3 regions of the Streptomyces sp. NPDC107521 genome follow, and region 2 is predicted to be linked to each of the others. Evidence: predicted binding sites of a transcription regulator. Region 2 holds the regulator's gene; each other region holds the start of a gene.
What was found. Region 2 encodes HrcA, which represses chaperone genes, less so after heat shock. Its sites were predicted from a motif close to TTNGCACTCNGNNNNNCNGAGTGCNAA; they were not measured.
Positions count from the first base shown of each region.

Region 1: groES (co-chaperone GroES) is a predicted target of HrcA. The motif match lies at 2,111-2,137, and genes of this name have one in related genera.
Region 3: groL (chaperonin GroEL) is a predicted target of HrcA. The motif match lies at 4,205-4,231, and genes of this name have one in related genera.

Region 1 is NZ_JBVKAT010000006.1:289,284-298,795, reverse strand. Features, by position in the region: gene ACZ7LB_RS12480 (class I SAM-dependent methyltransferase) at 1-895, opposite strand, end outside; gene ACZ7LB_RS12475 (polysaccharide deacetylase family protein) at 1,142-1,996, shown strand; gene groES (co-chaperone GroES) at 2,284-2,592, shown strand; gene groL (chaperonin GroEL) at 2,737-4,356, shown strand; gene ACZ7LB_RS12460 (SDR family NAD(P)-dependent oxidoreductase) at 4,605-5,378, opposite strand; gene ACZ7LB_RS12455 (LysR family transcriptional regulator) at 5,623-6,534, shown strand; gene ACZ7LB_RS12450 (WhiB family transcriptional regulator) at 6,613-6,954, opposite strand; gene ACZ7LB_RS12445 (response regulator transcription factor) at 7,336-7,947, shown strand; gene ACZ7LB_RS12440 (sigma-70 family RNA polymerase sigma factor) at 8,227-8,811, shown strand; gene guaB (IMP dehydrogenase) at 8,949-9,512, shown strand, end outside.
Region 2 is NZ_JBVKAT010000001.1:47,117-56,628, reverse strand. Features, by position in the region: gene ACZ7LB_RS00220 (S41 family peptidase) at 1-2,196, opposite strand, end outside; gene ACZ7LB_RS00215 (16S rRNA (uracil(1498)-N(3))-methyltransferase) at 2,722-3,471, opposite strand; gene ACZ7LB_RS00210 (nitronate monooxygenase) at 3,471-4,553, opposite strand; gene dnaJ (molecular chaperone DnaJ) at 4,756-5,892, opposite strand; gene hrcA (heat-inducible transcriptional repressor HrcA) at 5,893-6,909, opposite strand; gene ACZ7LB_RS00195 (MBL fold metallo-hydrolase) at 7,056-7,790, shown strand; gene ACZ7LB_RS00190 (DUF3097 domain-containing protein) at 7,825-8,625, shown strand; gene hemW (radical SAM family heme chaperone HemW) at 9,236-9,512, opposite strand, start outside.
Region 3 is NZ_JBVKAT010000016.1:177,839-187,350, reverse strand. Features, by position in the region: gene ACZ7LB_RS23350 (alpha,alpha-trehalose-phosphate synthase (UDP-forming)) at 1-347, opposite strand, end outside; gene ACZ7LB_RS23345 (glucosyl-3-phosphoglycerate synthase) at 515-1,459, opposite strand; SAM riboswitch class I at 1,644-1,792, shown strand; gene thrC (threonine synthase) at 1,811-3,100, shown strand; gene ACZ7LB_RS23335 (MoaD/ThiS family protein) at 3,097-3,372, shown strand; gene ACZ7LB_RS23330 (cold-shock protein) at 3,820-4,023, shown strand; gene groL (chaperonin GroEL) at 4,357-5,979, shown strand; gene ACZ7LB_RS23320 (NADH:flavin oxidoreductase) at 6,227-7,357, shown strand; gene ACZ7LB_RS23315 (hypothetical protein) at 7,529-8,092, opposite strand; gene murQ (N-acetylmuramic acid 6-phosphate etherase) at 8,128-9,078, opposite strand; gene ACZ7LB_RS23305 (MurR/RpiR family transcriptional regulator) at 9,303-9,512, opposite strand, start outside.

The DNA of each region.
Region 1 (9,512 bases), on a different contig from region 2:
CGCCGACCCGTTCGGCCACGTCGGCCACCAGATGGGCGCGGATGACGGCGCCGTCGGGCTCGTACAGGTAGCGGCCGGGCTCGCGGACCGGCGGGTCGGGCAGGCCGGCGCCGACGAGGGTGCGGGGGCCCGGCAGCAGCGTGGCCCGCACGGTGCCCGGCGCCGTGCCGAACCACAGCACCGCCTCCTTGACGTCACCGCCGTCGGAGATCCACTCGGCCTCGGCGTCCTCGGGCACCACCTCGTGGGGGATGCCGGGCGCGACCTTCAGCGCGGCGGCGACCGGGGCCCGGCGGGCCGCCCCCACCGCCCAGGACAGCGGCGGCGAGTACGCCTCGGGGTCGAAGATCCGCCCGCCCGTCCCGCGGCCGCCGCGCCCGCCGCGCCGCGCCGGGTCCACGAACACCGCGTCGTACCCGGTGGTGTCGACCTCCGTCACGTCCGCCTCGCGCACCTCGACCAGTCCGTCCAGCCCCAGCGCCTCGGCGTTGGCGCGGGCCGCCGCCGCGGTCACCGGGTCGCGGTCCACCGCGAGCACCCGGATGCCCGCGCGGGCCAGCGCGATCGCGTCGCCGCCGATCCCGCAGCACAGGTCGGCCACCGAGGCCACGCCCAGCTCGCGCAGCCGCCCGGCGCGGTGCGCGGCCACGCCGGCCCGGGTCGACTGCTCGACCCCGTCGGGTGTGAAGAACATCCGCCCGGCGTCCTCGGCCCCGAACTTCGCCGCCGCCCGCTGCCGCAGCCGCGCCTGTCCGAGCGCCGCCGACACCAGCTCGGCCGGGTGGGTGCGGCGCAGCCGGGTGGCCACGGCCAGCTCGTGCGCGGGATCGGTGTCGCGGACCTCGTCGAGGAGGGCGCGGCCTTCGGGGGAGCGGAGGGCGTCGAGCTGGTTCACCGGGACATTGTGGGCCAGTCGGTGGACGGTCCGCTCCCGGCGCGGTGTCGGACCGGGTCCGCGGGCCGGGGACTGCGAGCATGCCGCACTATGCACGAAGTCGTACAAACAGATAAAAAGCGGATGCCGGGGAGAGGGCCGTCATGGTCGCTTCGGGCAACCTCCTCCGGGTCCCGGACGCCCCGCGCGCCCCGTCCCCTCGGTGCCGCCCGCGCCCGCCGTGCCGCCCGCGGCGGCCTGGTCCTCGTGGCCGCCGCCGCCCTGGGCGCCGGCTGCGCGCAGGGCGGGGACCCTCCCGGGGTGCGGGGCGCCGCGGGGCAGCAGCCGCTCCAGGCGCCCCCGGCCCGCGCCCTCGACTCCTACGCCGCCAAGCTGCGCGCGGCCCAGGCGGCCAGGGTCGCCGCCGCCCGGCGGTGGAAGCTGGCGGCGGTACCGCTCGCCGCGCCGCCGCCCCCGGCGGAGAAGCCCCGGATCACGGCCCGCGAGGGCTTCGAGGTGGACGGGCAGGAGGACCTGCCGCCGGTCTTCACCACCGTCCCCACCGAGGAGAAGGTCGTCTTCCTCACCATCGACGACGGCGCCGAGAAGGACCCGGCGTTCCTGCGCATGATGAGCGAGCTGAAGGTCCCGTACACCGTCTTCCTCACCGACAAGGAGATCAAGGACGACTACGGCTACTTCACCGGCATGCGGGACACCGGGGTCACCCTCAACAACCACACCCTGACCCACCCGTACCTCCCCGCCCTCTCCTACGCGGAGCAGAGGCGGGAGATCTGCGGGATGCAGGACGTGATCGAGAAGCGGTACGGCACCCGCCCCGCCCTCTTCCGCCCGCCCTACGGCAACTACAACCGCGACACCCTGCGCGCCGCCCGGTCCTGCGGCATCCGGTACGCGCCCATCTGGAACGAGGAGGTCTACGTCGACCACTGGGAGTACCGCGAGTGGGACCAGGACCTGCACCCCGGTGACATCGTCCTCACCCACTTCCGGGGGCGCGGGGACTGGGACGGCACGATGACCGACCTGGCCCGCCGCTTTCTCGACCGGATCACCGCCGAGGGATACGCCGTGGCCCGGCTGGAGGACTACCTGTGACCCGTGCCGGCCGAGCCCCGCGCGCCGGCGCCCGGGACGGCGCCCGGGGGCCGTCCGCCGGGGGCGCGCGGAGGGGCGGCGGGCGCCGGGAAATCCCGCGACGCGCCGCGTCCACTGGCACTCCGCTTGACCGAGTGCTAATCCCGGTCATAGTCTCGGCTCTGGCACTCCCCCCTGGAGAGTGCCAACAAAGCGACGGGCAGGTCCGGCACCCGCGACGACGGATCCACCTGGTCGCCACCTCAGACAGTTAACCCCGTGAGATCTCCGAAGGGGGAGGTCGGATCGTGACGACCACCAGCTCCAAGGTTGCCATCAAGCCGCTCGAGGACCGCATTGTGGTCCAGCCGCTCGACGCCGAGCAGACCACGGCTTCGGGCCTGGTCATTCCGGACACCGCCAAGGAGAAGCCCCAGGAGGGCGTCGTCCTGGCCGTGGGCCCGGGCCGCTTCGAGGACGGCAACCGTCTTCCGCTCGACGTCTCCGTCGGTGACGTCGTGCTCTACAGCAAGTACGGCGGCACCGAGGTGAAGTACAACGGCGAGGAGTACCTCGTCCTCTCGGCCCGCGACGTGCTCGCGATCATCGAGAAGTAGGACGCAGGCCGGGTCCGCCCCGGCACCGCCGACTCACCTCGGCCCCTGCCTCAGCTGCGCCCCTGGCACCCGCGAACGATAAGAAGCCGGGCGTCGGGGGCGCAGTCAGTTTTCCCCGGATTACGGAAGAGGGCTCACGCTCCCATGGCGAAGATCCTGAAGTTCGACGAGGACGCCCGTCGCGCCCTTGAGCGCGGCGTCAACAAGCTCGCCGACACGGTCAAGGTGACCATCGGCCCCAAGGGCCGCAACGTCGTCATCGACAAGAAGTTCGGCGCCCCGACCATCACCAACGACGGCGTCACCATCGCCCGTGAGGTGGAGATCGAGGACCCGTACGAGAACCTCGGCGCCCAGCTCGTCAAGGAGGTCGCGACCAAGACCAACGACGTCGCGGGTGACGGTACGACCACCGCGACCGTGCTGGCCCAGGCGCTGGTCCGCGAGGGTCTGAGGAACGTCGCCGCCGGTGCCTCCCCGGCGCTGCTGAAGAAGGGCATCGACGCGGCCGTCGCCGCCGTGTCCGAGGACCTCCTCGCCACCGCCCGTCCGATCGACGAGAAGTCCGACATCGCCGCCGTGGCCGCGCTGTCCGCCCAGGACCAGCAGGTCGGCGAGCTGATCGCCGAGGCCATGGACAAGGTCGGCAAGGACGGTGTCATCACCGTCGAGGAGTCCAACACCTTCGGCCTGGAGCTGGACTTCACCGAGGGCATGGCCTTCGACAAGGGTTACCTGTCGCCGTACTTCGTGACGGACCAGGAGCGCATGGAAGCCGTCCTGGAGGACCCCTACATCCTCATCAACCAGGGCAAGGTCTCCTCCATCACGGACCTGCTGCCGCTGCTGGAGAAGGTCATCCAGGCCAACTCCTCGAAGCCGCTGCTGATCATCGCCGAGGACGTCGAGGGCGAGGCCCTGTCCACGCTGGTCGTCAACAAGATCCGCGGCACCTTCAACGCCGTCGCGGTGAAGGCCCCCGGCTTCGGCGACCGCCGCAAGGCGATGCTCCAGGACATGGCCGTCCTCACCGGCGCCACCGTCATCTCCGAGGAGGTCGGCCTCAAGCTCGACCAGGTCGGTCTGGACGTGCTGGGCTCCGCCCGCCGCATCACCGTCACCAAGGACGACACCACCATCGTCGACGGTGCCGGCAAGAAGGACGAGGTCCAGGGCCGCGTCGCGCAGATCAAGGCCGAGATCGAGGCCACGGACTCCGACTGGGACCGCGAGAAGCTCCAGGAGCGCCTCGCCAAGCTGGCCGGCGGCGTGTGCGTGATCAAGGTCGGCGCCGCCACCGAGGTGGAGCTGAAGGAGCGCAAGCACCGTCTGGAGGACGCCATCTCCGCGACCCGCGCCGCGGTCGAGGAGGGCATCGTCTCCGGTGGCGGCTCCGCCCTGGTCCACGCCGTCAAGGTGCTGGAGGGCAACCTCGGCAAGACCGGCGACGAGGCCACCGGTGTCTCCGTCGTCCGCCGTGCCGCCGTCGAGCCGCTGCGCTGGATCGCCGAGAACGCCGGCCTGGAGGGCTACGTCATCGTCTCCAAGGTGGCGGAGCTGGAGAAGGGCAGCGGCTACAACGCCGCCACCGGTGAGTACGGCGACCTGGTCAAGGCCGGCGTCATCGACCCGGTGAAGGTCACGCGCTCCGCCCTGGAGAACGCCGCCTCCATCGCCTCCCTCCTGCTGACGACCGAGACCCTGGTCGTCGAGAAGAAGGAAGAGGAAGAGCCGGCCGCCGCGGGCCACGGCCACGCCCACTGAGCACCGCGCCGAACGCCCGACGGTGCCCGGCACCCCCGCTTTCCCGGGGGCGCCGGGCACCGTCGCGTTCCCGGGGGCCGGGCGTCGGGAGCCCCGGGCCCTACGGCGTCCCGCCGCCCGACGGCCGCGTTCCGCCCGCCCGACGGCCCCGGCGCCCGCGCCCGGCCCGCCCGCGTCCCCTCCGGTCGGCGTGCCCCGCGCCCGCCCGGCCGCCGGCACCGGGCCGGTGCGGCCGGTCCGCCCCCGCGCTAGCGCGGCCCGTACTTGCGTCCCGTCACCGAGGACAGCCCGCCCAGCATGCCGCGCGGCACCAGCTTCGTCGCCCCCATCAGCGCCTTGTAGCGGGGGTCCGGGATCGACAGGGACTTGCCGCGGGCCAGGTCCGCCAGCGCGGCCGAGACCAGCTTGTCGGCGTCCAGCCACATCCAGTTCGGGATGCTGTCCGTGCCCATCCCGGCGCGCTCGTGGAACTCCGTGCGCACGAAGCCGGGGCACAGCGCCATCAGCCGCACCCCGCTCCCGGCCAGGTCCCGGGCCGCCCCCTGGGTGAACTGCACGACCCACGCCTTGGACGCGCCGTAGGTGCCGCGCGGGACGAACGCCGCGACCGAGGCCACGTTGACCACGTCGCCCCGGCCCCGCTCCCGCATCGCCTCGGCCGCCGCCGCCGTCAGCCGCAGCACCGCCTCGCAGTGCACCCTCAGCATCCGCAGCTCGTCGGCCATCGGGACGTCGAGGAAACGCCCCTTGTTGCCGAAACCGGCGTTGTTGACCAGCAGGTCGACCGGGTCGCGGCGCTCGCCCAGCCGGGCCGCCACCGCCTCGATCCCCTCGTCCCCGGCGAGGTCCGCCACCAGCACCTCCGCCTCGATGCCGTGCCGGTCGTGCAGCTCCGTCGCCTGCTCCCGGAGCCGCTTGACATCCCGGGCCACCAGCACCAGGTCGTGCCCCTCGGCAGCCAGCCGTCGCGCGAACGCGGCGCCGATGCCCGCCGTCGCTCCCGTAATCAATGCCGTTGTCATGGCGCAAGGTTATGGTCCCGGCCACCCGGGCACGCCCCCGCTCCACCGGGCCTCCGGCCCGTGAAGACCGGGTGAACGCTCCGGCGCACGCCCCCACCTGCCCGGAATCACCGCCGCCACGGACCGCGGCCCGCGCCGCACCGGCCCGCCCGCCACCGGATCGCGCCACCCGGGCCCGTCCCGCGGGGCAAAGCGGCGGAGCGGGGCCCGGCGGATGCCCAAAGCTCCGCTTATCCTTGGTGGTGTGATCGAGGCCCGTCATCTCCGCGTCCTGCGCGCCGTGGCGTCCACCGGCTCCTTCTCCGCCGCGGGACGCGAACTGGGCTGCACCCAGCCCGCCGTCAGCCAGCAGATGAAGGCCCTGGAGACCTCCGTCGGCACCCCCCTCCTGGTGCGCAACGGGCGCGAGATGCGGCTGACCCAGGCCGGCGAGGCCCTGGTGCGGCACGCCTCCGGCATCCTGGCCGGGCTGACCGCCGCCGAGGAGGAGGTCGCCGCCATCGCCGGGCTGCGCGCCGGGCGGGTCCGCCTGGTCTCCTTCCCCAGCGGCAGCTCCACCCTCGTCCCCACCGCCCTCGCCGCCCTGCGCGCCGCGCACCCCGGCACCCGGGTCTTCCTGGAGGAGGCGGAGCCCCCGAGGTCCGTCGCCCTGCTCCGGGAGGGCGACTGCGACCTGGCCCTCGCCTTCCGCTACGAGGGGGCGGCGGGCGCCGAGGAGTGGGACGACCTCGTCGTCCGGCCCCTGCTGGCCGACCGGCTGGTGGCCCTGGTGCCCGAGCACCACCCGCTGGCGGGCGCCGGGTCCGTCGCCATCGGCGAGCTGGCCGGGGAGCCCTGGATCGCGGGCTGCCCGCGCTGCCGGGGCCAGCTCGTCGAGGTCTGCGAGGGGGCCGGCTTCACCCCCCGCATCGACTTCGCCACCGACGACTACCCGGCCGTGGTCGGCCTGGTCGGAGCCGGTCTCGGGGTCGCCGTGCTGCCCCAGCTCGCGGTGGACTCCGTGCGGCCCCGGGGCGCGCGCACCGTCGCGCTGGAGCCGGAGGTGCGGCGGCAGATCGTCGCGCTCACCCTGCCGGACCTGGCGCAGGTGCCGGCGGTGGCGGCGACGCTGGAGCAACTGGGCCGGGCGGCCGGGGGCCTCGTCCAGGCACCCTGACGTCCCGGACCGTCCGCCCGGGGTCGGGCTCCGGTACCGGAGAAACGTTCCTTCAGAGAAGTGCGGCCGGTGGTCCGGTCAATGCGGGTGCGCCGCGGCGTCGCCGCCGCCGTGCGCCGGTGCCGAGGTGGCGACCAGCCGGTGCCGCGCCCGGCCCATCAGCTCCTCGCGCTCGTCCTCGGTCAGTCCGCCCCAGACCCCGTACGGCTCGCGCACGGCCAGCGCGTGCGCCGCGCACTCGGCGCGCACCGGGCATCTCATGCAGACCTCCTTGGCGGAGTTCTCACGGGCGCTGCGCGCCGTGCCCCGCTCCCCCTCCGGATGGAAGAAGAGCGAGCTGTCCACCCCGCGGCACGCTGCCAGGAGCTGCCAGTCCCACAGGTCCGCGTTCGGTCCGGGAAGGCGGGAGAAATCTGCCATTGCGTGACCCCTTGTAGCCGATATGGGTGGATACCGTGCTCGCGACCGTACAACTACGATCTAAGGAGATGAAAATATGACTCATTGCGAATCTAGCCGCAGACACCGCCGAAGAGGAAGAAAAACGGCTGAATGGGGCATGGGTTGTGATGAAAGCGGGTGGGTTGGCCGTGTGCGTCTGCGGCGTATCCGGCCCCTCACGTAGAGTGTCGAAGTCGACGCACAGCCCCGTAACTCTTTCGGGTGACCATCGTTGAGAGTGCGGAGGCGGTTGAAGGAACCACGTGCTCGGGCGGGCGTCCGAGGCGGTCGACCGCACAGGTGACGATTCGTACCAGCCTGGAGGCTCAACGTGACGCGCATTTGCTGCGGAGGACGGCCATGACTTCCGTCCTCGTCTGCGACGACTCCCCGCTTGCCCGAGAGGCGCTGCGCCGCGCGGTCGCGACCGTGCCCGGCGTCGAGCGCGTGACGACGGCCGCCAACGGCGAGGAAGTCCTCCGCCGCTGGGGAGCCGACCGCTCGGACCTGATCCTGATGGACGTGCGCATGCCCGGCCTGGGCGGCGTCGAGACCGTCCGGCGGCTGCTGTCCGCCGACCCCGGCGCGCGCATCATCATGCTCACCGTCGCCGAGGACCTGGACGGCGTGGCCCTCGCGGTCGCCGCCGGTGCCCGCGGCTATCTGCACAAGGACGCCTCGCGCGCCGAGCTGCGCGCCACCGTGACCCAGGCGCTCGCCGACCCGACCTGGCGGCTGGCCCCGCGCCGGCTGCGCTCCGCCGAGATGGGCGCCGCGCCCACGCTCACCGCGCGGGAGATCCAGGTGCTGGAGGGCATGAGCCACGGCCGCTCCAACGCCGAGATCGGCCGCGAGCTGTTCCTCTCCGAGGACACCGTCAAGACCCACGCCCGGCGGCTCTTCAAGAAGCTCGGCGCCTCCGACCGCGCGCACGCGGTCGCGCTCGGCTTCCGCTGGGGCCTCGTCCGTTAGGGAACCCCGTGTGGCGCAGGCCCGACGGGCCCGTCGGGGGAGCGGCCGTCCCCGTTCACCGCGTGGTGGGCGGGGGTGACGGAGCGCTCCGCGGGAGGCCCGCTGCTCGTTTCGCCGCGGATGGCGCATCCTTGAGGTGTGGAGTTCCTCGGGGACGAGTCGGTCGAGCGGAAGGGGAGGGCGCAGGGGATGAGTTCCGGCGCACCTGCTCATAACGCTTCGGTGCACAACAGCGGGCACGAAGCCACGGATCTGACGGTCGCAAGGCACCATGGGCCGATGCGTGACGACGAGGCGGCCCCCGACCAGGGGACGGTCGGCGGGCTCGTGCATCGTGCCGTCGACGGGGACGAGCAGGCCACGCACGACCTGCTCGCCCACGTCCATCCCCTGGCGCTGCGCTACTGCCGCACGCGGCTGTCCCGGCTGCCCGGTGACGCCCGGCACTTCGTCGAGGACCTCGCCCAGGAGGTCTGCGTCGCGGTGCTGCTCGCGCTGCCCCGCTACAAGGACACCGGGCGCCCCTTCGAGGCGTTCGTCTTCGCCATCGCCGCGCACAAGGTCGCCGACCTCCAGCGCGCCGCGATGCGCCACGGCTCGACGGCCATCCCCTCCGACGAGATGCCGGAGCGCCCCGACGACTCCCTCGGCCCCGAGGAGCGCGCGCTGCTCAACAGCGACGCGGCCTGGGCCAAGAAGCTGCTGGCCAATCTGCCGGAGAACCAGCGCGAGCTGCTGCTGCTGCGGATCGCCGTGGGGCTCACCGCCGAGGAGACCGGCCAGATGCTGGGCATGTCACCGGGCGCCGTCCGGGTCGCCCAGCACCGCGCGCTGAGCAGACTGCGCGCCCTGGCCGAGCAGTAGCCACCCGGTGCGCGGGGCCCCGGCGGCCCCGTGCGAAGCTACGAGGGCCGGAGCGGACCTTGATCGTGGAATGAGACACGTCCTGTTCCCGTTAGCATGGACATCCGCACCGATCAAGGCCATTTGGGGAAGGTGTCATGACTGCCAACGTCGACGGAGTGCCCGAGAAATTCGCGACACTCGGGCTGACCTACGACGACGTGCTGCTGCTGCCGGGCGCCTCCGCGGTGCTCCCGAACGCGGTCGACACCTCGTCCCGGGTCTCCCGCAACGTACGGGTCAACATTCCGCTGCTCTCGGCGGCGATGGACAAGGTGACCGAGTCGCGCATGGCGATCGCCATGGCCCGCCAGGGCGGCGTCGGCGTGCTCCACCGCAACCTGTCCATCGAGGACCAGGCCAACCAGGTCGACCTGGTCAAGCGCTCCGAGTCGGGGATGGTGGCCAACCCCATCACCATCCACCCGGACGCCACCCTCGCCGAGGCCGACGCCCTGTGCGCCAAGTTCCGCATCAGCGGTGTCCCGGTCACCGACGCCGCCGGCAGGCTCGTCGGCATCGTCACCAACCGCGACATGGCCTTCGAGACCGACCGCTCCCGCCGGGTGCGCGAGGTCATGACGCCGATGCCGCTGGTCACCGGCAAGGTCGGCATCTCCGGCGTGGACGCCATCGGGCTGCTGCGCCGCCACAAGATCGAG
Region 2 (9,512 bases):
TTCGCCCTGGACCTCCCAGAGCAGGTCGACGAGGTCGTCATGGGTGGCGACGCGGTCCAGGACGGGCCGGTAGCGGTCGAGCACGCCCTCCCAGTCGACCCCGTTCAGGCCGGGGTGCCAGAAGTTGTCCCGCATGACACGGCCGGTCTCCTCGTACATCTGGCGCCACTCGGCGGCCGGGTCGACGATCTGGCGGACCCGGCCGAGGTCGACGGTGATGTTGGTGTCGCTGTCCTCGTCGCCGGAGGCCCGGCGGTCGCTGGGGACGACCTTGAGGCGGCCCTCGGTCCAGAGCAGCAGGCGCTTGCCGTCGCCGCTGACCTCGAAGCCGTCGGCGTCGCCGGCCAGGTGCTCGACGCGGAGCTGGGTGAGGTCGTAGCGCTCCAGGTCGTTGCCCGGGTCGGAGGCGTCCGGGGTGGCGCGGGAGGCGCCGAGGACGCCGGTGACCGGGTGCCGCAGCCAGAGGACGCCGTCCTTGGCGGCGCGCAGCCGGGAGTAGCGGCCGGCCTCGACCGGGAAGGGCACGATGCGGTCGGCGAGGCCCTCGATGTCGATGCGGGTGGTGGGGGTGCCCTCGCTGTCGGGGGTCTCCTCGCGGTCCGGCGTCTCGAAGGGCCGGCCGTGGCGCTGCGGTCCGAAGGGCGAGGGGGTGGTCGCGGCGAGGGTGATCAGGTGGGGGCGGGCGCCCTCGACGAAGGCCAGGTCGAAGGCGTGCTCGTCGTAGACCGGGTCGAAGGAGCGGGTGGAGAGGAAGGCGAGGTGCTTGCCGTCCAGGGTGAAGGCGGGCGCGTGGTCCCGGAAGCGCAGCGGGGTGGCCTCGCTGACCGACAGGTCGGTGGTGTTGGCCAGCTTGAGCTGGCGCAGCGGGTCGGGGCCGGGGTGGGACCAGGCGAGCCAGGAGGAGTCGGGCGAGAAGACCAGGCCGGTGGCGTCGCCGTTCTCGCTCCGGTCGACCTCGCGGACCTCGCCGGACTCGCGCTCGACGAGCAGCACCCGGCCGTCGTGCGAGGCGACGGCGGCGCGGCTGCCGTCGGGTGCCACGGCGAGGGCGAGGACCCGGCCGAGCCGTCCGGCGGCGAGGCGGCGCGGGGTGGCGCCGGGGGCGAGACCGGTGGCGGGGGCGAACTCCAGGGCGTCGTCGCCCTCGGCGTCCGTCACCCACACCACCCATTCCTCGCCGTCGGCGCGGAAGGCGCGCGGCAGCCGGGTGCGCACCCCGGGGGTGGCGGCGAGGGCGCGGGCGGGGCCGGAGCGGTGGGTGACCCAGTGGACTCCGCCGCGCACCGAGACGGCGCTGCCGCGGCCGGTGTGGTCGGGGGAGGCGGCGCCGAGCCAGCGGGCGGCGTTGACCGGGTAGGGCTGGAGGTCGGTGCGGGAGCCGCCGGGGCGGATGTCGAGCCGGCGCGGCTCGGCGCCGTCCAGGTCGTCCAGCGTCCACAGCTCGCCGGCGCTGGAGTAGACGACGCGGGTTCCGTCGGTGGCGGCGTGCCGGGCGTAGAAGCCGCCGAGGGGGGTGTGGCGGCGCAGGTCGGTGCCGTCGGCGAGGGAGGAGTAGACGGCGCCGGTGCCCTCGTGGTCGCTGAGGAAGCCGAGGCGGTCCCCGGCCCAGAAGGGGTACTCGATCTGGCCGTCGAGGTCCTCGTGCAGCCGGACGAACTCGCCGTCGCCCTGGGCGTCGATCCAGAGCTTGCCGGCCGTGCCGCCCCGGTAGCGCTTCCACCAGGCGGCGTCACGGCTCGCCGCGGACAGCAGCACGGTGCGCGGCCCGAGGGCGACCTCCCCGACGTGGCCGTAGGGGAGGGTCTCGGCGGGGCCGCCGTCGAGGGGCACGGCGCGGGCCCAGGTGCGGCGGACGCTGGCCTCGCCGTGGGCACCGAGGGCGAGGACCCGGCCGTCCCGGGTCCAGCCGCGCACCTGGGTGCGCGCACCGCCCCAGTGGGTGAGCCGGCGGGCGGGGCCGCCGTCCACGGGGGCGACGTGCACCTCGGGGGCGCCGTCGCGGGTGGAGGTCCAGGCGACCGTGGTGCCGTCGGGCGAGATCCGCGGATGGCTGACCGGTACGTTGTCGGCGCTGACGCGCCAGGCGCGGCCACCGTCGAGCGGGGCGAGCCACACGTCGTCCTCGGCGGTGAAGGCGACCAACTCACCGTGCGGATGCGGGAACCGGAGATAGGCAGGCGCTGCGGGCTGTGTCACCCCCTCAGCCTATGCAGCCCCGGCGGCCGACCGACAGGGGTTCGGATCACTTCACCACGTCGAGGGCGGGACGGGGCCCCTGACCGGGGGGGGTGGGACGGGTACGGGACACCGGTCGGCCCTTGACGTCCCGGCCGGCCGGGACACCGGGCTCCGGCCCGGCGGACACCGCGCACGGCACGCGCGGCACCATGGACCTCCGGCGCGCCCCGGCGCCGCCCGGCCCTTGACGTCCCGGCCGGCCGGGACGCCGGTCGGGGCGGAGTGCGCACCGGCGGCCGGGGCGGGGGCGCACGCCGTCGGGCGGCCGGGCGCCGGACACGGCGCGGGAGCGAGACGGCGGCCGGTCACGGCCACTGGGACGGGGCACCACCGGGAGGGCGGCACCGCGCGACCGGCGGCGCCCGACCGACGTGCTCGGCCCGGCGGACGCCCGCGCAGGGCACGCGCGGCACCGTGGGCCTCCGGCGCGCCCCGGCGCCGCCCGGCCCGCCCCGGAGGGGCCGGACCGGCGGCCGTCGCGGATCAGGACCAGCGGCCCGTGCGGGTCAGCAGAAGGGCCGCCGCCGCCGTGCCGGCGGTGGAGGTGCGCAGGACGCTGCGGCCCAGCCGGTACGGGCGGGCGCCCGCCTCCGCGAAGAGCGCCAGTTCCTCCGGGGAGACCCCGCCCTCGGGCCCGACGACGAGCACCAGGTGACCGGTGGCGGGCAGCGCGGCACCGGCCAGCGGTTCGTCGCCGCTCTCGTGGAGCACCGCGGCGAAGTCGGCGGTGGCCAGCAGCGCGGCGACCTGCTTGCCGGTCATCGCGTCCGCGACCTCGGGGAAGCGGGTGCGCCGGGACTGCTTCCCGGCCTCGCGGGCCGTCGCCCGCCACTTGCCGAGCGCCTTCGCCCCGCGCTCGCCGCGCCACTGCGTGACGCAGCGGGACGCCGCCCAGGGCACGATCGCGTCGACGCCGACCTCGGTCATCGTCTCCACCGCCAACTCCCCGCGGTCGCCCTTGGGCAGGGCCTGGACGACGGTGACGCGGGGCTCCTCGGGGGCGTCCTCGCGGACCGTCCCCAGGCCGGTGACGACCAGGCGGTCCTTCCCCTCGGCGGCCCGGACCAGGCCCTCGGCCCAGCGTCCGTGCCCGTCGGTGAGGACGAGCGCCTCGCCGGGCCGCAGCCGCTTCACGGAGACCGCGTGCCGCCCCTCGGGGCCGTCGAGGACGTACTCCCCGCCGGGGACGTCCTCGGGCCGCAGGGAGCCGACCACGAACACGGGCGCCGTCATCAGCCCGCCCCTCCCCCGGTGTAGTGCGCCAACTCGGCCCCGGCGGTGGCCAGTTCGTCGGCCAGCAGCTCGACCAGCCGCCCGGCGGGCAGCTCCCGGGCCAGCCGGTGGCCCTGACCCGCCCACAGCGCCATGCCCTGCGCGTCGCCCGCCCTGGCCGCCGCCCCGCGCAGCGGCGCGGTGAGGTGGTGGACGTCCGGGTAGGCGGCGGGGACGTACGGCCCGTGCTCCCGCACGAAGCGGTTGACGAGGGCGCGGGCCGGGCGGCCGGAGAAGGCGCGGGTGAGTTCGGTGCGGACGTACAGCGGGTCGGTGAGGGCCCGCTTGTGCAGGGCGTGGGCGCCGGACTCGGAGGCGGCGACGAAGGCGGTGCCGAGCTGGGCCGCGTCGGCGCCGGCGGCGAGCACGGCGGCGATCTGGCCGCCGCGCATGATGCCGCCCGCGGCGACGATCGGCAGGTCCACGGCCTCGCGGACCTGGGCGATCAGCGCCAGCAGCCCGATCCCGGCCGCGTCGGTCTCCGGGTCGTCCCGGTGCCGCCCCTGGTGGCCGCCGGCCTCCACACCCTGGGCGATCACCGCGTCGGCGCCGGACCGCTCGACGGCCCTGGCCTCCTCCGCGGTGGTCGCCGTGGCCAGGACGAAGCTGCCGGCCCGGTGCAGGGACTCGACGGTCTCGGGCCCGGGGACGCCGAAGTGGAACGAGACCACCGGCACCGGGTTGTCCAGCAGCACCGCGAGCTTGGCGTCGTAGCCGTCGTCGCGTCCGCTGTCGGGGTCGCCCAGCTCGGTCTCGTACCAGGCGGCCTCCCCGGCCAGCTGGTGGGCGTAGACGCCGACGGCGGCGGGGTCGGCGGTCTCCGGCTGCGGCATGAACAGGTTGACCCCGAAGGGGTGGCCCGTCAGTCCCCGGAGCTGCTTGATCTCCTGGTACATCCCGTCCGCGGTCTTGTACCCGGCGGCCAGGAACCCGAGCCCGCCCGCCTCGGAGACCGCGGCGGCGAGCCGCGGCACGGCGACGCCGCCGGCCATGGGCGCCTGCACGATCGGGTAGGGGAAGAGATCGGTCAGTGCGGAGGACATGACCGCATGGTGTCATGCCTCCGGGACAAGCCCGAACCCGACCGTCCGCCCGGCACCGGCGGCCCGGGCCCCGGGCAAGCCGGACAATCCCGAACACACCCGGGGAAGCGGCGGCGGGCCGGGCGGACCCCGCCGGACGGACCCGCGGCCCGGACGGCGCGGGGCCGGGCCCGCCCGGAGGCACGCCCGGCCCGCACGGGTGTCAGCGGCCGTTGAAGGCGTCCTTCAGCCGGGAGAACAGGCCCTGCTGCCCGGGCTGGAACTGGCCCTGGGGGCGCTCCTCGCCACGCAGCTCGGCCAGTTCGCGCAGCACGCGCTCCTGGTCGGGGTCGAGCTTGGTCGGGGTGGTGACCTCGACGTGCACGATCAGGTCGCCCCGGCCGCCGCCGCGCAGATGCGTGACGCCCCGGGCGTGCAGCGGGATCGACTGGCCGGACTGGGTGCCCGGGCGGATGTCGATCTCCTCCATGCCGTCCAGCGTCTCCAGCGGCACCTTGGTGCCGAGGGCAGCCGCCGTCATGGGGATGGTGACCGTGCAGTGCAGGTCGTCGCCCCGGCGCTGGAAGGTCGGGTGCGGCAGCTCCTGGATCTCGACGTAGAGGTCGCCGGCCGGACCGCCGCCGGGGCCGACCTCGCCCTCGCCCGCGAGCTGGATGCGCGTGCCGTTGTCGACGCCCGCCGGGATCTTCACCGTGAGCGTCCGCCGGGAGCGGATGCGCCCGTCGCCCGCGCACTCGGGGCAGGGGGTGGGGACCACGGTGCCGAAGCCCTGGCACTGGGGGCAGGGCCGGGAGGTCATGACCTGGCCCAGGAAGGACCGGGTGACCTGCGAGACCTCACCGCGTCCGCGGCACATGTCGCAGGTCTGCGCCGAGGTGCCGGGCGCCGCGCCCTCACCGTTGCAGGTGTTGCAGACGACCGCGGTGTCGACCTGGATGTCCTTGGTGGTGCCGAACGCGGCCTCGTCCAGCTCCACCTCGATGCGGATCATGGCGTCCTGGCCCCGGCGGGTGCGCGAGCGCGGTCCGCGCTGCGACGCCGTGCCGAAGAAGGCGTCCATGATGTCCGAGAAGTTCCCGAAGCCGCCCGCGCCGAAGCCGCCGGCCCCCGCGCCGCCCGACTGGGACAGCGGGTCGCCGCCGAGGTCGTAGACCTGCTTCTTCTGCGGGTCGGAGAGGACCTCGTAGGCGGCGTTGATCTCCTTGAACCGCTCCTGCGTCTTCGGATCGGGGTTGACGTCCGGGTGCAGCTCGCGCGCGAGCCTCCGGAACGCCTTCTTGATCTCGTCCTGGGACGCGTCGCGGCGCACGCCGAGTACGGCGTAGTAGTCCGTGGCCACCTACGACTCCGCCAGGATCTGTCCGACGTACCGTGCCACTGCGCGTACCGCTCCCATCGTTCCCGGGTAGTCCATGCGGGTCGGTCCGACCACGCCGAGCTTGGCAACCGCCTCGCCGCCCGAACCGTAACCGACCGACACGACGGACGTGGAGTTGAGTCCCTCGTGGGCGTTCTCGTGACCGATCCGGACGGTCACGCCCGCGTCCTTCGACTCACCGAGCAGCTTGAGGAGCACGACCTGCTCCTCCAGCGCCTCCAGGACGGGCCTGATCACAAGGGGGAAGTCGTGCCCGAAGCGGGTGAGATTGGCGGTGCCGCCGATCATCAGCCGCTCCTCGTTCTCCTCGACCAGCGTCTCCAGGAGAATGGAGAGCACGGTCGAGACCGTACCGCGGTCCTCGGCCTCGAAGGCGTCCGCCAGGTCCTCGACCAGGCTCGGCACATCCGTGAACCGGCGCCCCACGACACGGCTGTTGAGCCGCGCCCGCAGGTCGGCGAGGAACACCTCGCCGAACGGCGCCGGACAGTCGACGACACGCTGCTCGACCCGGCCGGTGTCCGTGATCAGCACGAGCATCAGCCGCGCGGGCGCGAGGGCCAGCAGCTCCACGTGCCGCACGGTCGAGCGGGTCAGCGAGGGGTACTGCACCACGGCGACCTGCCGGGTGAGCTGCGCGAGCAGCCGCACCGTGCGGGCCACCACGTCGTCGAGGTCGACGGCGCCCCCCAGGAAGTTCTGGATGGCGCGCCGCTCCGGGGCGGTCATCGGCTTGACGCCCGCCAGCCGGTCGACGAAGAGCCGGTAGCCCTTGTCGGTGGGGATGCGCCCGGCGCTGGTGTGCGGCTGGGCGATGAACCCCTCCTCCTCCAGGGCCGCCATGTCGTTGCGCACGGTGGCCGGGGAGACGCCGAGGTTGTGCCGCTCGGTGAGGGCCTTGGAGCCGACGGGCTCCTCGGTGCCGACATAGTCCTGGACGATGGCGCGCAGGACCTTCAGCCTGCGTTCACTGAGCACCGCGCGCACCTCCTGAAGTCGTCGCCCCACGTCGCCTGGTCCGCCTTGGCACTCATCGGGCGCGAGTGCCAGACTTCCCCGGCCCAGTGTACGGCCGTGGGGTACGCCCGGGGCAAGGCCGGTGCCGCGCCGCTAGCGTCGTCGACATGAGCGTGCGATGGGAAGAGTCGGGCTGGGAACGGGTGGCGGCCGGGGTCGGGCGGCGCCGGCTGCCGGTGTGGGACTGCACGGCGGGGCTGGTCGTCGGCGCGGACGCGGTCCTGCTGGTCGACGCGGGATCGAGCCTGGCCGAGGGCGCCCGGCTGCGGGCGGCGGCCCGGCGGCTGACCGGCCGCCGTGTGACGCATGTCGCGCTGACCCACCCGCACTTCGACCACGTCCTCGGGGCGGCGGTGTTCGCCGGTGCGGAGGTCCTCGGGGCGGCCGGGACCCGGGCGCTGTTCGCGCCGGGCGGACAGGGCCGGGACGCGCTGCGGGCGGACGCGGTGGCCAACGGGCTGGACCCGCGGCTCGCGGCGGAGGCGGTGGACGCGCTGGCGCCGGTGCGGCACGAGGTGCCCGGCGGGCGGGAACTCGACCTGGGCGGCGGGCGGCGCGCCCTGCTGGCCGCCGTGGGACCCGGGCACACCGGGCACGACCTGGCGGTGCTGGTGCCGGGCGACCCGGCGGTGGTCTTCTGCGGCGACCTGGTCGAGGAGTCCGGCCCGCCCCAGGCCGGGCCGGACGCGGCGCCCTCGCGCTGGCCGGCGGCGCTGGACCGGCTGCTGGAGCTGGGCGGGGAGGACGCCCGGTACGTGCCCGGTCACGGAGCGGTGGTCGACGCCGCGTTCGTCCGGGACCAACGGGACGCGCTGGCCGACCGGTTCGGCGTGTCGCGCTGATCGGGCGCCGCGCGTTCCTCGTATCGTCACCCCAATGCGCCAGTACTCCGCCGATCTGACCCCTCCCTGGAAGAAGCCGGGTCCCGCGCCCGAGGTCCCCGCCGGGCCGGGCCTGGTCGTCGAGGAGCCCGGCACCGGGTTCTGCGGCGCGGTGGTGGGCTGCGAGGCGGGCACGGTCACCCTGGAGGACCGCTTCGGCAGGCGCCGGGTCTTCCCCATGGAGCCGCGCGGCTTCCTGCTGGAGGGCCGCGTCGTGACCCTGACACGCCCCGGCCGCGGCCCGGTCCGCCCCACCCGCACGGCGTCCGGCTCGGTCGCCGTCCCCGGCGCCCGCGCCCGGGTCGCCCGCGCCGGGCGCATCTACGTGGAGGGGCGGCACGACGCGGAGCTGGTCGAGAAGGTGTGGGGCGACGACCTGCGCGTGGAGGGCGTGGTCGTGGAGTACCTGGGCGGCGTGGACGACCTGCCGTCCGTCGTCGACGAGTTCGCGCCCGGCCCGGACGCCCGGCTCGGCGTGCTGGTGGACCATCTGGTGCCGGGCTCCAAGGAGTGGCGCATCGCCCGGGCGGTGACCGGTGACGACGTGCTGGTGGTCGGCCACCCCTACATCGACGTCTGGGAGGCGGTGAAGCCGTCGTCCGTGGGCATCGCCGCGTGGCCGCGGGTGCCGAGGGGCGAGGACTGGAAGACCGGGGTCTGCCGGGCGCTGGGATGGCCCGCCGACAACACCGGCGCCGCGTGGCAGCACATCCTGGGCCGGGTGGGCTCGTACAAGGACCTCGAACCGGAGCTGCTGGGCAGCGTGGAGCGGCTGATCGACCACGTGACGGCGTGATTCCGCGCGGGGCGCCCTCCGGGGTGCCCCCGCGACGGGTCGGCGCGTGCTCCGCCGCCGGGCGGTGGCGGCGGGCGGCGGGCAGCGGCGCACGCACGCTTCGCACCGGGTCCGGACTCACCGCCGGGACGGCCCGTGGCGCCGGGTCCGCGAGGGCGGCCCGTGGAACGGGAGCCCGTAGGAGGATGTCCCGTGAGGCGTGAGCCCGTGGGGCGGCGGCCCGGAGGGACCGGCAGCGTGGCGGGCGATCCTGCACGGACTCGTGCCCGGGCCGGCTCATGGGGCGGGGCCCTCAGGACACGGCCCGTACGACGGGCGGCACGCGGTCGGGGACGGCGCGGGGCGGTACCGCGGGGAACCTCTCGCGGCAGGGGCGGCGCGGAAGCGGCCCCGCCGGAGGAACCCCAGTGCCGGGGGTGGGAACGCCCCGTGAGGGGGCAGCCCCCACCGGTCCGTATCTCCTGCGGAGAGCCCCGCTCCCCCACCGTGCGGACCCCGGGGCGCACCGGCGGGGCGGCGGGCCCGGGGCACCGGTGGGCACCGGTGGGCACGGTGGGACGGGGCGGGCCCGGAGTGCGCCGGCGGGGCGGCGGGCCCAAAAGGGGCCCGCTCAGTCGACCAGGTCGCGCACCACCGCGTCCGCCAGCAGCCGTCCGCGCAGGGTCAGCACCGCCCGGCCCCGCCCGTACGCCTCCTCCTGGAGGAGCCCGTCGGACAGGGCGCGGCGGGAGGCGGCGAGCCCCGCCTCGCGCAGCAGGTCCAGCGGCACGCCCTCGCGCAGCCGCAGTTCCAGCAGGACCCGCTCCACCCGCCGGTCCTCCTCGGTGAGCACCTCCCGCCCGGCCCCCGGGGAGCGTCCGGCCGCCAGGGCCGCCGCGTAGGCGCCG
Region 3 (9,512 bases), on a different contig from region 2:
CCGGTGTCGAAGACCGGCTCCAGCGGCGTCTGGTACAGCATGTGGTGGACGAACCACAGCACCGAGTTGGCGATCCCGTTGTACGCGTCCGCGTGCACGTCGGCCGGGACGTCCAGCATCCGCACGCCGTCCTCGCCGGCCCCGCGCCGCACCGCCTCGCGGTCGCCGTCGCCCATCGCGGAGCACACCCACAGCGCCCCCGCGTCCGGACCGATGGCCGACAGCCCGGAGACCAGCCCGCCGCCGCCGCGTCTGGCGCGCAGCGAGCCGTCCTCCCCCACCTCGTAGGAGACGGGCCCCCGGTTGGAGGCGACGAGTACCCGGGCAGCACCGAAGGTTGAGGCCATACGCCTCAACCTAGCCCGGCCCCGAAAACCTCAAACGTGCGCTCACTTCCCACCGGTGGTGATCCGGTCACCCGTTTCGTGGGGGAAAGGTGAAGACAGGGGGGAATTCCGGTGCGTGTTCTCCGGTTCCCCGGCGGAACACCCGATCGGGTCACCCGGAATACGGTTCAGGCCACCTGGCGGGAGGCGTACTCCGCGATCTGCGCCATCGGCGGCCGCTCCTCCGTGTCCACGGCATGGGTGCGCGGCTCGAAGCCGTGCGCGCCCCGCTCGAACTGGGTCAGCGAGGGCCGCAGCAGATGCCCCCGGGCCAGCCGGAGCTGGGCGGTGCGGTAGATCGCGGCGGACATCCGGCCGAGCGCCGAACCGTCCTGGTGCCGGTGCCTGCGCACCCCCACGTCGACCTGGGCGAGGGCGTCCAGCCCCACCAGGTGCAGCGCGTCCACCAGCATCCCCAGCTCCACCCCGTACCCCACCGGGAACGGGAGCCGCTCCAGCAGCGAGCGGCGGGCCGCGTACTCGCCGCCGAGCGGCTGGACGAAGCCCGCCAGCAGGGGCCAGTGCATGTTGAGCAGCGGCCGGGCCATCAGCTCCGTCACCCGGCCGCCCTGCCCCGGCTCGGCCCCCAGCGGGCGGTCGTACATGGCCTTGACCAGCTGGACGTCCGGGTCCGTCAGCAGCGGCCCGACGATCCCGGAGACGAAGTCGGCGGAGAACTCCCGCAGGTCCGCGTCGACGAAGCAGACGATGTCACCGCGGGTGACCATCAGCGAGCGCCACAGCACCTCGCCCTTGCCGGGCACGGCCGGGATGCGCGGGAGGATCGCGTCCCGGTGCACGACCCGCGCGCCCGCCGCCCCGGCCACCGCCGAGGTGCGGTCCGTCGACCCCGAGTCGACCACCACCAGCTCGTCGACCAGTGGGATGCGGCACATCAGCTCCCGGCGGATCACCCTCACGATCTCCCCGACGGTGGCCTCCTCGTCGAGGGCGGGCAGCACCACGCTGACGGTCTGCCCGCCGGCCCGTTTCGCGGCCATGAGCTGGGGAATCGTGCGGTCGGTCACCGACCAGGAACGCGCGCGCAGCCAGCGTTCGACATCATCCAGCACGGTCGGCCGCTCCTTCTGTGACGCATCTCGCGGTACGGACGACTATCTCAACCGTCCTCGCCTTCGGTTACAGTCTTGAGCAACGCGGATGACCCCCGCATACCGGGGTCGGCGCACCGTGACTTCCTTCGGTGCGAAGGCCGCGGGTGCGCCGACACCGCGCACCGGATCAACAACCGCATACCGCTCATCCAGAGGGGCAGAGGGAAACGGCCCGATGAAGCCCCGGCAACCCTCCAGTCGGTTCCCGCCACGCGGACGTGGCGAGGCTCCCCGGCTCGGGAAGGTGCCAATTCCGTCTCACGACGAGATGCGTCGTGGGGAAGATGAGGAGAAAGGGCCTCGCCTCTCATGTCTGTGCAGACTCCCGCACCCTCCGCCGCTCCGGGCACCTCCGTCGATCTCGGCCCCGCCGCGGCGCTCTCCTGCCGCGAGTGCGGTCACCGGGTGCCCCTCGGCCCGGTCTTCGCCTGCGAGGAGTGTTTCGGCCCGCTGGAGATCGCCTACGACTTCTCGGCCCACGACGCCGAGGAACTGCGCGCGCGAATCGAAGCGGGTCCCGCGAACATCTGGCGCTACGCGCCCCTGCTGCCCGTCCCCGCCGACGTGGCCACCAAGCCGAACCTGAACCCCGGCTGGACCGAGCTCGTCAGGGCCGACAACCTCGCCCGGGAACTGGGCTTCACCGGCGGCCTGTTCGTCAAGGACGACTCCGGCAACCCGACCCACTCCTTCAAGGACCGGGTCGTCGCCCAGGCCCTCGAGGCGGCCCGCGCCTTCGGCTTCACCACCCTCTCCTGCTCCTCCACCGGCAACCTGGCCGGCGCCGTGGGCGCCGCCGCCGCGCGGGCCGGGCTGCGCTCCTGCGTGTTCATCCCGCACGACCTGGAGCAGGGCAAGGTCGTCATGGCCGCCGTCTACGGCGGTGAGCTGATCGGCATCGAGGGCAACTACGACGACGTCAACCGCTTCTGCTCCGAACTGATCGGCGACCCGGCCGGCGAGGGCTGGGGCTTCGTCAACGTCAACCTGCGGCCCTACTACGCGGAGGGCTCCAAGACCCTGGCGTACGAGATCTGCGAGCAGCTCGGCTGGCGGCTGCCGGACCAGATCGTCGTCCCGATCGCCTCCGGCTCCCAGCTCACCAAGATCGACAAGGGGTTCCGCGAGCTGATCCGGCTCGGCCTGGTCGAGGACCGCCCGTACCGGATCTTCGGCGCCCAGGCCGAGGGCTGCTCGCCGGTGTCCGCCGCCTTCAAGGCCGGGCACGACGTGGTGCGCCCCCAGAAGCCGGACACCATCGCCAAGTCCCTCGCCATCGGCAACCCGGCCGACGGCCCCTACGTCCTGGACATCGCCCGCCGCACCGGCGGCGCCGTGGAGGACGTGACCGACGAGCAGATCGTCGACGCCATCAAGCTGCTCGCCCGCACCGAGGGGATCTTCGCGGAGACCGCCGGCGGCGTCACGGTCGGCGTCACCCGCAAGCTGGTCGAGAGCGGCGCCCTGGACCCCTCGCTCACCACCGTCGTGCTCAACACCGGCGACGGACTGAAGACCCTCGACGCGGTGGCCGGCACCGGCCTCACCGCGACGATCCGCCCCAACCTGGACTCCTTCCGAGAGGCTGGCCTCGCATGAGCGTGACCGTCCGCATTCCCACCATCCTGCGCACCTACACCGGCGGGCGGGCAGAGGTCCCCGCCGAGGGCGCCACCCTCGGCGAGGTCATCGAGGACCTGGAGAAGAACCACACCGGCATCGCCGCCCGGGTCCTCGACGACCAGGGCAAGCTGCGCCGCTTCGTGAACGTCTACGTCAACGACGACGACGTCCGCTTCGAGCAGGGCCTGGGGACGGCCACGCCGGACGGCGCGGGCATCTCCATCATCCCGGCGGTCGCCGGCGGCTGACCCGGCCCCTGCGGGCCCTTCCGGGCCGCCCTGCGGCGTCCGCCCGGCCCCGTGCGCATTGCCCCCTCCGCGGAAAGAAGCGGAGGGGGCAATTCCATGTGATTGAACGCGGTAGAGTTGGGGAACGCGCCCCCGGTCGTGAAGTCCGGAGCCCCGAATTCCCGCTCCCCGTCCGACAAGAAGCAGCCAAAGTGCGGGCGCCTTTCGCGACCTTTGTTCCCTTTGTGCGGTCTGACTTGCCCTGAATCCGGGTGAACTGTCGCAACATTCCTGGCTGGCCGCGTCCTGATTTCTCGTCCGATTGACCTGTTGCAGACGGCAGTTGGGCAGATACATTCGGCCGCGGTCGACGCGTTCCGGCGCACGCCCCCATTCGTGGGGGGCGAGGTCTGACCCGGGTTCGCGAGGTGCGGATCCGCGCAAGGGCCAGTAATAGGGGAGTTAGGCATGGCTCAGGGCACCGTCAAGTGGTTCAACGCGGAGAAGGGGTACGGCTTCATCGCGGTCGACGGTGGTGCGGATGTTTTCGTCCACTACAGCGCGATTCAGATGGACGGCTACCGCACCCTCGAAGAAGGCCAGCGGGTCGAGTTCGAGATCTCGCAGGGTCAGAAGGGCCCGCAGGCCGACATGGTCCGCCTCAGCGCCTGAGACGCGCGGCCACACGAGCGAACGGTCTTTCCCGGAGGGCCCGCACCCCACAGGTGCGGGCCCTCCGGTCTGCCCGGACGCCCCCGGTTCCGGGTCCGGAGGACCGTCCGGGACCGGCCGGACGGGCCGCTCCGGAGCCCGGGGCGCTTGCACTCCCGGGGGTCGAGTGCTAATCATTGCGTTAGCACTCTGAAGGTGAGAGTGACAACGAAGGACCGGGTCGGTGAGGCCCGCAGGCCGGTGGGGGAAGGAACCCGCGGCAGGCGAGCCGTCCGTCGCGGGCGCGGGCGCGGTCCGAAGGAATCACCCCCAGTCCTGGAGGGACCACTTCACATGGCCAAGATCATCGCGTTCGACGAGGAGGCGCGGCGCGGCCTCGAGCGCGGCATGAACCAGCTCGCGGACGCCGTCAAGGTGACGCTCGGCCCCAAGGGCCGCAACGTCGTCCTCGAGAAGAAGTGGGGCGCCCCCACGATCACCAACGATGGTGTCTCCATCGCCAAGGAGATCGAGCTGGAGGACCCGTACGAGAAGATCGGCGCCGAGCTGGTCAAGGAAGTCGCCAAGAAGACGGACGACGTCGCCGGTGACGGTACGACCACCGCCACCGTCCTCGCCCAGGCCCTGGTGCGCGAGGGTCTGCGCAACGTCGCGGCCGGCGCCAACCCGATGGCCCTCAAGCGCGGCATCGAGAAGGCCGTCGAGGCCGTCTCCGCCGCCCTGCTCGAGCAGGCCAAGGACGTCGAGACGAAGGAGCAGATCGCCTCCACCGCCTCGATCTCCGCCGCCGACACCCAGATCGGCGAGCTGATCGCCGAGGCCATGGACAAGGTCGGCAAGGAAGGCGTCATCACCGTCGAGGAGTCCCAGACCTTCGGTCTGGAGCTGGAACTCACCGAGGGCATGCGCTTCGACAAGGGCTACATCTCGGCGTACTTCGCCACGGACATGGAGCGTATGGAGGCCGTCCTCGACGACCCGTACATCCTGATCGCCAACTCGAAGATCTCCAACGTCAAGGACCTGCTCCCGCTGCTGGAGAAGGTCATGCAGTCGGGCAAGCCGCTGCTGATCATCGCCGAGGACGTCGAGGGCGAGGCCCTGTCCACGCTGGTCGTCAACAAGATCCGCGGCACCTTCAAGTCCGTCGCCGTCAAGGCTCCGGGCTTCGGCGACCGCCGCAAGGCCATGCTCGGCGACATCGCCATCCTCACGGGCGGCGAGGTCATCTCCGAGGAGGTCGGCCTCAAGCTGGAGAACGCGACCCTGGACCTCCTGGGCCGCGCCCGCAAGGTCGTCATCACCAAGGACGAGACCACCATCGTCGACGGCGCCGGCTCGACCGACCAGGTCAACGGCCGCGTCAACCAGATCCGTGCCGAGATCGAGAACAGCGACTCGGACTACGACCGCGAGAAGCTCCAGGAGCGCCTGGCGAAGCTGGCCGGCGGCGTGGCCGTCATCAAGGCCGGTGCCGCCACCGAGGTCGAGCTCAAGGAGCGCAAGCACCGCATCGAGGACGCCGTCCGCAACGCGAAGGCGGCCGTCGAGGAGGGCATCGTCGCCGGTGGCGGCGTGGCCCTGCTCCAGGCCTCCCAGGTCTTCGACAAGCTGGAGCTGGACGGCGACGAGGCGACCGGCGCCAACGCCGTGAAGCTCGCGCTGGAGGCCCCGCTGAAGCAGATCGCCGTCAACGGCGGTCTCGAGGGCGGCGTCGTGGTGGAGAAGGTCCGCAACCTGACCGTCGGTCACGGCCTGAACGCCGCGACGGGCGAGTACGTGGACATGATCGCCGAGGGCATCATCGACCCGGCGAAGGTGACGCGCTCCGCGCTGCAGAACGCCGCCTCCATCGCCGCGCTGTTCCTCACCACCGAGGCCGTCATCGCGGACAAGCCGGAGAAGGCCGCGGCCCCCGCCGGCGGCGGCATGCCGGGCGGTGACATGGACTTCTGACCGGCACGCCGGTCACCCGTCCTTCTCCCGAGGGCGGCACCCGGGCTTCGGCCCGCGGTGCCGCCCTCGGGCGCGTTCCGGGGCCCGGGGCCGGGCCCGCCGCGCGCGCCGCCGGGGCAACGGCCGTGTCCCCCGGGGGAGACGGGTGGAGCGGAGCGGGAATTCCGGTCCGGCCGGGGCCGTTGACCGGGGCAGGCGCGAGTCCATGCGCGTGCACAGAGTTCTCCCGGACCACCAAGGAGCCACCGTGACCATCTCCGCACCCGAGGCGTCCCCCCGCACCGCCCGGTTACTCGGCAGGCCCGCCACCCTGAACGGACTGACGGTGGCCAACCGCGTCGTGATGGCCCCGATGACCCGCGAGCACTCCCCGGGCGGCGTCCCCGGCGCGGACGTGGCCGCCTACTACGCCCGCCGGGCCGCCGCCGGGGTCGGCCTGATCATCACCGAGGGCACCTACGTCGGCCATCCGTCGGCCGGGCAGAGCGACCGCGTGCCGCGCTTTCACGGCGAGGAGCAACTGGCGGGCTGGAAGGGGGTCGCGGAGGCGGTGCACACCGCCGGCGGCCGGATCGTCCCGCAGCTCTGGCACATCGGCATGGAGCGCGGCCAGGGCGACCCGCCGTTCCCGGACGCCCCCGCCGTCGGACCCTCCGGGCTGCGCCTCGGCGCCGACCGCCCCACCGGGCGGCAGATGACCCTCCGCGACCTGGACGACGTCATCGGCGCCTTCGCCGACGCCGCTGCCGCCGCCGAGCGCCTCGGCTTCGACGGCGTGGAGATCCACGGCGCCCACGGCTACCTCGTCGACCAGTTCCTCTGGGCGGGCACCAACCGCCGCACCGACGCCTACGGCGGCGACATCGCCTCCCGGACCCGCTTCGCCGCCGAGACCGTGGCCGCCGTGCGGGCCGCCGTCTCCCCGGGCTTCCCGGTGCTGTTCCGGTACTCCCAGTGGAAGGTCGGCGCCTACGAGGCCCGGATCGCCGCCACCCCCGGGGAACTGGAGGCGGTGCTCGCCCCGCTCGCCGCGGCCGGCGTCGACGCCTTCCACGCCTCCACCCGCCGCTACTGGGTCCCCGAGTTCGACGGCTCGGACCTCAACCTGGCGGGCTGGACGAAGAAGCTCACCGGCAGGCCCGCCATCACCGTCGGCGCGGTCGGCCTCGACGGCGGCTTCACCGCCGCCCCGCGGGACGGCGGGGCCCCGGCCGACAGCCTCGACGGCCTCCTCGACCGGCTGGAGGGCGACGAGTTCGACCTCGTCGCCGTGGGCCGCGCACTGCTCCAGGACCCCGAGTGGGCCGCCAAGGTGCTCGACGGCCGCCTCGGCGAACTGGAGCCCTTCCGGCCCGCCTCCCTGGGCACCCTGAGCTGAGGCGGCGCGGCGCCCCCTCCCCGGCCCCGCCGCGACCCGCGCCGTCCGTGCCCGCGCCGTCCGCGGGCGCGGCGGTCCCGGGGGCGGGGTGGTCCCGGGGGCGGGGTGGTCCCGGGGGCGGGGTGGTCCGGAGGGAGGGGCCCGGCCCGGGGGAGGGCCCCGGCCCGGGTCTCAGCCCATCGGCTCGACGTCGACGCGCACCGGCGTCCCCCACACGCGCAGCACCTCGTAGTCGGTGAACTCGTGCACCAGCCGGTACGCCATCGCCGCGCGCGGCCCCCGGCGCTGCGCCGCGAGGTACAGCTCGGCCTCGCGCCGGTCCCGCCGGGGCGTGCCGCACAACTGCCACGCCTGCCCGTTCCACGCCTCCGGCAGCCAGCGCTGCTGGGGCTGCGGACGGTCCCCGCGCACCCCGTAGCGGGACTGCACCGGCTCGGCGGCGCGGGCCGGCAGGGGACCGCCGTTGTACTCGTCGCGGCGGGCGGCGCGGCGCCGGGTCTCGCAGAGCAGGCACAGGTCGGGGGCGGCCGTGTCGACCGGCCCGTTGGGGTGGTCGAGGCAGCGGGTGGTGGGGGCCGCCGCGGCGACGCTCTCCTCCAGTTGGTCCAGCGCGCGCCTCAGGTCCGCCCTGACCTCGTGCAGCTTGGCGTCGGGGGTGTCGGCGGCCAGGGCCTCGCCGTGCTCACCGAGGAGGCGCAGGGCGCGGCCCAGGGCGGTCCGCTGGGCGTGGTTCATGTCGTTCAGGGTCGCACACGGCGGGGCCCCGCACCTCAGCCGTGCGCCGCCGCCAGGGCGGAGCGCAGCCGCCCCTGGGAGTCCTCCAGGAGGCGGGCGGCGGTGGGGGCGTCCACGTCGGCCAGCAGGGCGAGTATGGCGTGCTTGACCTCGCCGTCGGTGGCGTCCAGGGCGCGTTCGATGTCGTCGTCGGCCGCGCCGGTGGCGAGGGCGACGATGCGGCGGGAGCGGGCGCGCAGCTTCTCGTTGGAGGCGCGGACGTCGACCATCAGGTTCCCGTAGGTCTTGCCCAGCCGGACCATGGTGATCGTCGACAGCATGTTGAGGACGAGCTTCTGCGCCGTGCCGGACTTGAGCCGGGTGGAGCCGGTGATCAGCTCGGGGCCGACGACCACCTCGATGCCGTGGTCGGCGGCGGCGGCCAGCTCGCTGCCGGAGTTGCAGGCCAGGCCGACGGTGAGGGCGCCGAGCGACCGGGCGTGGCGGACGGCGCCGACGGCGTAGGGGGTGCGGCCGGAGGCGGAGACGCCGACCACGGTGTCGTCGGCGGTCAGGGCGAGGGCGTCCAGGTCGGCGCGGGCCAGCTCGGGGGAGTCCTCGGCGCCCTCGACGGAGGTGACCACGGCCTCGGGGCCGCCCGCGATCAGGCCGACGACCTGGCCGGGGGCGGTGTTGAAGGTCGGCGGGCACTCGGAGGCGTCGAGCACGCCGAGCCGCCCGGCGGTGCCGGCGCCCGCGTAGACGAGCCGCCCGCCGCGGGACATCCGGGCGGCGACGGCGTCGACGGCGGCGGCGATCTCGGGCAGCCGCGCGGCCACGGCCGCGGGCACGGCGGTGTCCTCGCCGTTCATCAGCCGGGCGATCTCCAGCGTCGGCATCCGGTCGATCTCGGCCAGCTCGGGACGGAACGCCTCGGTGGTGAGCGTCTCCAGCTGGTCGCGCAGGCCGGGGTGCGGGTGGCGGGGGGTGCGGGAGGTGGAGGTCATACGGGGTGGCTCTCTCCGTGCGATGCGGGGCGGTGCGGTGCGGTGCGGATGCGGTGCGGTGCGGTGCGGGGCGGCGGGCCGGGTTCCCCGGTCCTGTCGTCACGTTCCCCCGTTCACCCGGAGGGCGGGCCGCCGGGCGGACGGGAGGCGACGGCGGGGCCCGGGGCCTCTCGTTTGGATCATGCCGGGCTCGCGGGGTCCGGCCCGATCCAAACGAAAGACATCTAGCGGCCGGTGCCGCCGCGGGGGGCGTGGCGGTGGGCCAGGGCCTCGTAGGAGGCGGACAGGGCGGGGCCCGCCGTGTCGTAGGTGCGCTGGGCGACGCCCACGAACAGGCAGTCCACGACCAGGAGCTGACTGGTCCGGGAGGACATCGCGGCGGGCCGCAGCTCGCTCTCCCGCGCGGTGGAGGTGGTCAGTACGTGGTCGGCGTA